DNA from 2 places in the Kosakonia oryzendophytica genome. Region 2 is predicted to be linked to the other one. Evidence: predicted binding sites of a transcription regulator. Region 2 holds the regulator's gene; the other holds the start of a gene.
What was found. The regulator PurR, encoded in region 2, represses purine synthesis genes. The targets are predictions, from matches to a motif close to CANGCAAACGTTTGCNTG.

Region 1: the regulator PurR is predicted to act here: its motif matches at 1,750-1,767, upstream of O9K67_RS19355 (nucleoside-specific channel-forming protein Tsx).

The regions. Positions count from the first base shown of each region.
Region 1 is NZ_CP115659.1:3,990,526-3,993,938, reverse strand. It holds gene O9K67_RS19360 (helix-turn-helix transcriptional regulator) at 1-649, shown strand, start outside; gene O9K67_RS19355 (nucleoside-specific channel-forming protein Tsx) at 731-1,612, opposite strand; gene O9K67_RS19350 (SadB/YajI family lipoprotein) at 1,909-2,451, opposite strand; gene nrdR (transcriptional regulator NrdR) at 2,605-3,054, shown strand; gene ribD (bifunctional diaminohydroxyphosphoribosylaminopyrimidine deaminase/5-amino-6-(5-phosphoribosylamino)uracil reductase RibD) at 3,057-3,413, shown strand, end outside.
Region 2 is NZ_CP115659.1:2,877,659-2,881,071, forward strand. It holds gene O9K67_RS13895 (MFS transporter) at 1-561, opposite strand, end outside; gene cydH (cytochrome bd-I oxidase subunit CydH) at 732-821, opposite strand; gene purR (HTH-type transcriptional repressor PurR) at 1,119-2,144, shown strand; partial or broken gene punR (DNA-binding transcriptional activator PunR) at 2,141-3,075, opposite strand; gene punC (purine nucleoside transporter PunC) at 3,189-3,413, shown strand, end outside.

The DNA.
Region 1 (3,413 bases), 1.1 Mb from region 2:
GAGAACCCGCCGACGCGTTACGGCCGCCTTGCTGGCCGAGCGACTGGAGGTTTCTGAACGCACCATCTATCGCGATATCCGCGATTTATCACTGTCGGGCGTGCCGGTTCAGGGCGAAGCCGGAAGTGGGTATCGCCTGATGCCCGGTTTCGATCTCCCGCCATTGATGTTTACCAGCATGGAAGTGGAGGCACTGATCGCCGCGATTGGGATGCTGCAAACCTGGAGCGGTGATGTGCTGGCGCAGGCTGCCGGTTCCGCGCAGGAGAAACTGCTGGCGGTGTTGCCGTACGATAAACGCATCGCGGCTGAACGTAACCGCATTATTTCACCGAATTTTGACAGATTTCCGCAGGTTCGCGTCTGGTTTGATGTGATTCACCAAGCAATGCGCCTGCATCAGGAACTCTATCTGCACTACCAGGACGAGAAGGGTGACGTTTCCGAACGGGTGATCCATCCGCTGGGATTATCCTTTATGGGGGCGACGTGGGTACTGGTGGCGTGGTGTGAACTGCGTGATGCTTACCGTTGTTTTCGCCTGGATCGTTGCCAGGGCGTGACCTTTACCGGGAAAGCATTTGCCGAGCGGCCTGATCGCTCAATGCAAGAGTTTATCCGCTTGCAGAAAGAAGCCTACGCGAAATAAAAAAGCCGACCTTGCGATCGGCTTTTCGGGCTGGATGCGCTGGCCGTGGCTGAACGCCACCCGGCAAGCGTCATCACGGGATCAGAAGTTGTAACCCACCACCAGGTAACCACCCCAACCGGTAGAACGCGCGCTAAAGTCGCCTGCGCCCCAATTCAGTGTGGCATCATCTTTGAACTGACCGCCATTGTGCCAGTAACGCGCAACAACAGAGTAATGCCAGTGGTCGTAGCCCAGGGAGAGGATATGACTGGATGCGATGGAGTTGTTGGTACGCTGCTGCTCACCGTTAACATAGTAACGGCTGTCGCCCAGGTCTGAACCCCAGTCAAAGTTGGTAAAGCCGATGTAGCTCAACTGGCCGCCCCACAGCGTGGTGATCGGGACAAAGTATTTCACTTTGAAACGGTAGCCATCCCACTCGTTCTCGTTCGTGGCACCGTAGTTCTGCCACTGGTATTTCGCATACACGTTCAGAGACAGGCTCATCGGCAGACCGGTGTCGATGTCGGTACCCAGACCCATGTACCAGGTGCTCTGGCGACCCGATGCGTTGCGGCCCATGTCGTAGATGTAGTTATTGGCGATGTACCACTCTTTGAACGGGCCAAAGCTCAGGTCAGTGCCGGTCAGTTTATCAATGGAGAAACGCGGTTCGATTTCCATAAACAGCGGAGAGCCGTGGTTCCAGATCCCCTTCGCACCGGTGTTACCCCCGAAGAATACCGGCGCATCCATATAGCCGTAGAAATCAAACCAATCTTTCTTGGCGAACGCTTCATATTCCAGGTAGGTATCGTTACGCGGGACAGGTCCGAAACGGGTGTGATAACTCCCCACCACGTTTACGCTCTGGTGCCACCAGTCGGAAAGATATTCAGGTTTGCTGTTATCCGCTGCGTTAGCAGTGAAAGAAGCGGAAAGCGTCAGAGCAGCACTGGCTGCGAGGATTATTTTTTTCATCATTTCGCCACTGATTGAGATCCCAGACGGGAGTGAAAGAAAGCACGCATTGAGTTTCTAAATGTTTCATATTTCTGGACGCCTATTATAAGTATCCGCGCTCACAAAAATATGTGTTGTTTCACATTACTGACACATACGTAATCGATTGCGTTCACGTTTGCGTGTAATAAACGAGGGCGATTGTACTGGCATTTATCAATATTGCAAATTCGTGAATGTGATGACGGGAGGAAAGAAAAGAAGATAAAGCGTGACAAAAAGCAAGTAGGGGCGACAACGTCACCCCTGACGACTTACTGCAAATTGGCGGGCTGAATGTCGTGAATGCGCACAAAGCCTAACTGATCCGGCGTAATGCCGTTGAGTTGCAGCGGAATGTCCACATCGCTTGGCGCAAGCGTGCTGGCAGGCGCATTAATCAGCTGATTCTGCACATTCACTTCCTGATAGTTTTCGGTTGTCCCCTGAATCTGTCCCCACTCAACGGTACCACTGAAGGCGGGAAGTGGATCGTTGGACTCGCCCTGAATACGCAGCACGATGCGGGTGCCGCCAGCGTTTGGCGCAATGTTTTGCAATGACATGCGCAACATACCAATCTGGCTGTTCAGGCGAGCCGGGGTGTTCGCACCCGGTAACAAATACACGCCGCTGCCGGATTTGGCATTCAGGGTATTTTGCTGGGTGATTTTGACCGTTTCTTTATTCAGTTTGCTCATTTCGTTGTTCAGTGTGCTGACGCTCTGATGCAACTGTCGGACTTCGCTTTGCTGGGCGCAGGCACTGAGGGCAAAAAGGCTTCCCAGTAAGAGTGTTCTTAGGTAACGTCTTGTCATTGTGTCTGTTTCCTTGAAAATGAGGATCGCTGTAATGGTAGACAGCAACGCTGTGGTTGCCATCGATCCATTGTCTCAAAAACGGTCTGCCTTTGTAGTCATGCCAGTTCGGGGTAAAATAGATTTCAGTTAACTCTAACGTCAGGACACTGTATGCATTGCCCATTCTGTTTCGCCGTGGATACCAAAGTAATTGATTCTCGTCTGGTGGGTGAAGGTTCTTCTGTTCGCCGCCGCCGGCAGTGTCTGGTCTGCAACGAGCGTTTCACCACCTTCGAAGTGGCGGAACTCGTGATGCCGCGGGTGGTAAAGAGCAATGATGTGCGTGAGCCGTTCAATGAAGACAAACTGCGCAGCGGTATGTTAAAAGCGCTGGAAAAACGTCCGGTAAGCGCGGATGACGTGGAAATGGCGCTGAACCACATTAAATCGCAACTTCGCGCAACAGGCGAACGCGAAGTGCCGAGTAAAATGATCGGTAATCTGGTGATGGAGCAGCTTAAAAAGCTCGATAAAGTGGCTTATGTTCGCTTTGCTTCCGTCTACCGCAGCTTTGAAGATATTCGCGAGTTTGGCGAAGAGATCGCTCGTCTACAGGACTAAGCATGCAGGACGAAATGTATATGGCCCGCGCGCTGAAACTGGCGCAGCGCGGTCGTTTTACCACCCATCCGAATCCGCGCGTCGGCTGCGTGATTGTGAACGATGGCGAGATCGTTGGTGAAGGTTTTCACTATCGCGCAGGTGAACCCCATGCCGAAGTGCATGCACTGCGTATGGCAGGCGATCGCGCCCGCGGCGCAACGGCGTATGTCACGCTGGAGCCGTGCAGTCACCATGGCCGTACGCCGCCGTGCTGCGAAGCGCTGATTGCCGCAGGCGTTGCTCGCGTTGTCGCGGCGATGCAGGATCCCAACCCGCAGGTTGCCGGTCGCGGCTTGTACCGCCTGCAACAGGAAGGC
Region 2 (3,413 bases):
TTCTCCGGTGCCGCCTTTCGGCAGTGAGAAGAACAGACTCAGCATGGCGACAATGCCCAGTGCCGCAGTTGCCATAAACGACATGCGCCAGCCAATGGTTTCACCCAGCCAGGTCGCAGCCGGCACCCCACCGATATTGGCGATGGTTAGCCCCATAAACATGGTGGCGACGGCGCTGGCTTGTTTTTCTTTGGCAACAACGCTTGCAGCAACCACCGATCCCAGGCCAAAGAATGCCCCGTGATTGAGACTGGTGACGATACGCGCCAGCATCAGGGTGGCGTAATTCGGTGCAATCGCCGACAACACATTACCCAGCGTAAAAATCGCCATCAAAAAAATCAGCGCGTTGCGTCTGCCGCGATGAGAAAGCAGTAAGGTCATTAACGGCGCACCGACCATTACGCCGACAGCATAGGCGCTAATCAGCATCCCCGCCGCCGGGATAGAAACGTCAACGCCGCGGGCAATCACCGGCAGTAATCCCATCGGGGAGAACTCGGTCGTACCGATGCCAAAGGCGCCAATCGCCAGGGCAAGCAAAGGGAAATTCATTTTCATAAACTGACTCCGGAAAAGCCGTGTCGATTCGGGACACTGTCGCAGAAGTCAAAAGTATGACATCAATCACAAAAAACAGCAGTTAGCGGAATGACAAAAGAGTATTGCAAAATTGATAACAATGGCGGGGATGAAAACGGAGGGGGAACCCGGTTCCCCCTCGCGCAGAATCAATGCAGTGCAGCAGTCAGGGCGCCGAAAACGATCAGACCCAGCACGATGACGGTAGTGAACAGTGAATACTTCAGGTCGGTGCTCATCAATTTTCTCCGTTTTAATTTCCACACAAAAAGTGAGATAGCGCATTTTTGCACAAATAAACGTAAAAATCTTGCAGGAATTAGCGTGTCAGATGTTTTATCACTTCCCCTTTTGCTCAAGATCAGACAAAATTCGACGCTAAATTTATTAGCGTACCGGCCATTGACTCCCCTCCTGACGTCCAGTGTCTTTTTCCCGGCGTACCGCACCCCCATTCATGGGTACAGGGTGATTGAAGGCAAACGTTTACCTTATGTATTATCAGGAGCTTGAGATATGGTCTGGAGTGACATCTGATGGCAACGATCAAAGACGTAGCGAAGCGAGCAAACGTTTCCACCACAACCGTATCACACGTAATTAACAAAACACGTTTTGTCGCCGAAGAGACGCGCAATGCTGTGTGGGCGGCGATCAAAGAGCTGCATTATTCACCGAGCGCCGTGGCGCGCAGCCTGAAGGTGAATCACACCAAATCGATCGGCCTGCTGGCCACCAGCAGCGAAGCAGCCTACTTTGCCGAAATCATTGAGGCTGTTGAGAAGAAGTGCTTCCAGAAAGGCTACACCCTGATTCTTGGTAATGCCTGGAATAACCTGGAAAAACAGCGCGCTTACTTGTCGATGATGGCGCAAAAGCGTGTTGATGGTCTGCTGGTAATGTGTTCCGAGTATCCGGAATCCCTACTGAGCATGCTGGAAGAGTATCGCCATATCCCGATGGTCGTTATGGACTGGGGCGAAGCCAAAGCCGACTTTACTGACACGGTGATCGATAACGCCTTTGAAGGCGGTTATATGGCCGGGCGTTATCTGATCGAACGCGGCCACCGCGATATCGGTGTGATCCCGGGTCCGCTTGAGCGCAACACCGGCGCGGGCCGTCTCGCCGGCTTTATGAAAGCAATGGAAGAAGCCACCATTTCCGTACCGGAAAGCTGGATTGTCCAGGGCGACTTTGAACCTGAGTCTGGTTATCGCGCCATGCAGCAGATCCTTGCACAGACGCATCGCCCGACAGCCGTTTTCTGCGGCGGCGATATTATGGCCATGGGTGCGCTGTGTGCGGCCGACGAGATGGGATTACGCGTCCCACAGGATATTTCGGTGATCGGGTATGACAATGTGCGTAACTCCCGCTTCTTCACGCCGTCACTGACCACAATACACCAGCCGAAAGATTCGCTGGGTGAAACTGCGTTTACCATGCTGCTTGACCGTATTGTGAATAAACGCGAAGAGTCGCAATCCATTGAAGTGCATCCGCGTCTGATCGAGCGTCGCTCAGTCGCCGATGGTCCGTTCCGCGACTACCGCCGTTAATCCCCTTTTGCGGGAGCCCTTATTCCGGCTCCCGCAACCATTCCCGATTCAGCGTTTCACTGTCCCCCAGGTACTCAAGAAGCCAGTTCAGTGCAGGTGATGCCTCGTTCTGCTGCCACGTCAGGCAACAAGCGGCATCTGGGAAGGGATTTTCCAGCTCCAGCGCCACCCACTCCCCGCGATCGAGCCAGGGCCTGGCAAAATGCGCCGGGACCATTCCCACGCACAACCCGGCAGACAGACAGGCTTCGGATGATTTCCAGTCCGGTACTATCACGCGTTTCTGGTTATCCAGCAGCCAGGTAATGCGCTTTGGTAACGAGCGTGATGTATCTTCCTGTATCAGTGAGGGCCAGTTACGCAACGTCTCATCACTTAATGGGCCCGGCAGCGCCGCCAGCGGATGCCGACAGGAAACCACACACTTCCAGCTCAGCATTCCCATATCGCGAAAAGCATAGCGCCCACCGACCGGGATAGCCTGCGTTGCACCAATAGCCAGTTCAACACGCCCGTCGGCCAGTGCATCCCAGACGCCGTTAAACACTTCCTGATAAACCTGGAGTTCCACATCGCTAAAGTGACGATAAAAATCGACGATCAGCTGTCGTGTGCGTTCGGGTCTGACAATGTTGTCCACCGCAATCGCCAGTTGCCCGCGCCAGCCATTCGCAATCTGCTGGCACTGTTGACGGGTGACCTGCATTTTTTTGATAACAGAACGCCCTTCTTTCAAAAACCAGACGCCAGCGGGCGTTAACTCCACATCGCGGTGACGCCGTTCAAACAGTGGAACCGCCAGCCACTCCTCCAGTTGCCTCACGGTGTAGCTGACAGCAGAAGGCACGCGGTGCAACTCCTGAGCCGCGCCGCTAAAACTGCCGTTACGCGCCACAGCATCTACCACTTCCAGCGAATATTCTGACCACATAATCTGCCTGCAAAAAATTTGAAACCATTGCGCAAATATTAGCGTTTCACAAGGGAGAATGCACTCCTTACACTCGACAACCCTGATAACCTGCACAAAGAAGAGATACCACAATGCAACCTGGCAAAGGATTTTTAGTCTGGCTCGCGGGATTAAGCGTGCTGGGCTTTTTAGCCACCGATATGTACCTGCCCGCGTTCAGCGCTATTCAGCAAGATTTAGAGACCTCCTCCGCTGTTGTCAGCGCCACATTGAGCCTGTTTCTGGCCGGGTTTGCCGTTGCACAACTGCTGTGGGGACCGTTATCGGATCGCTATGGGCGCAAACCGATTCTGTTA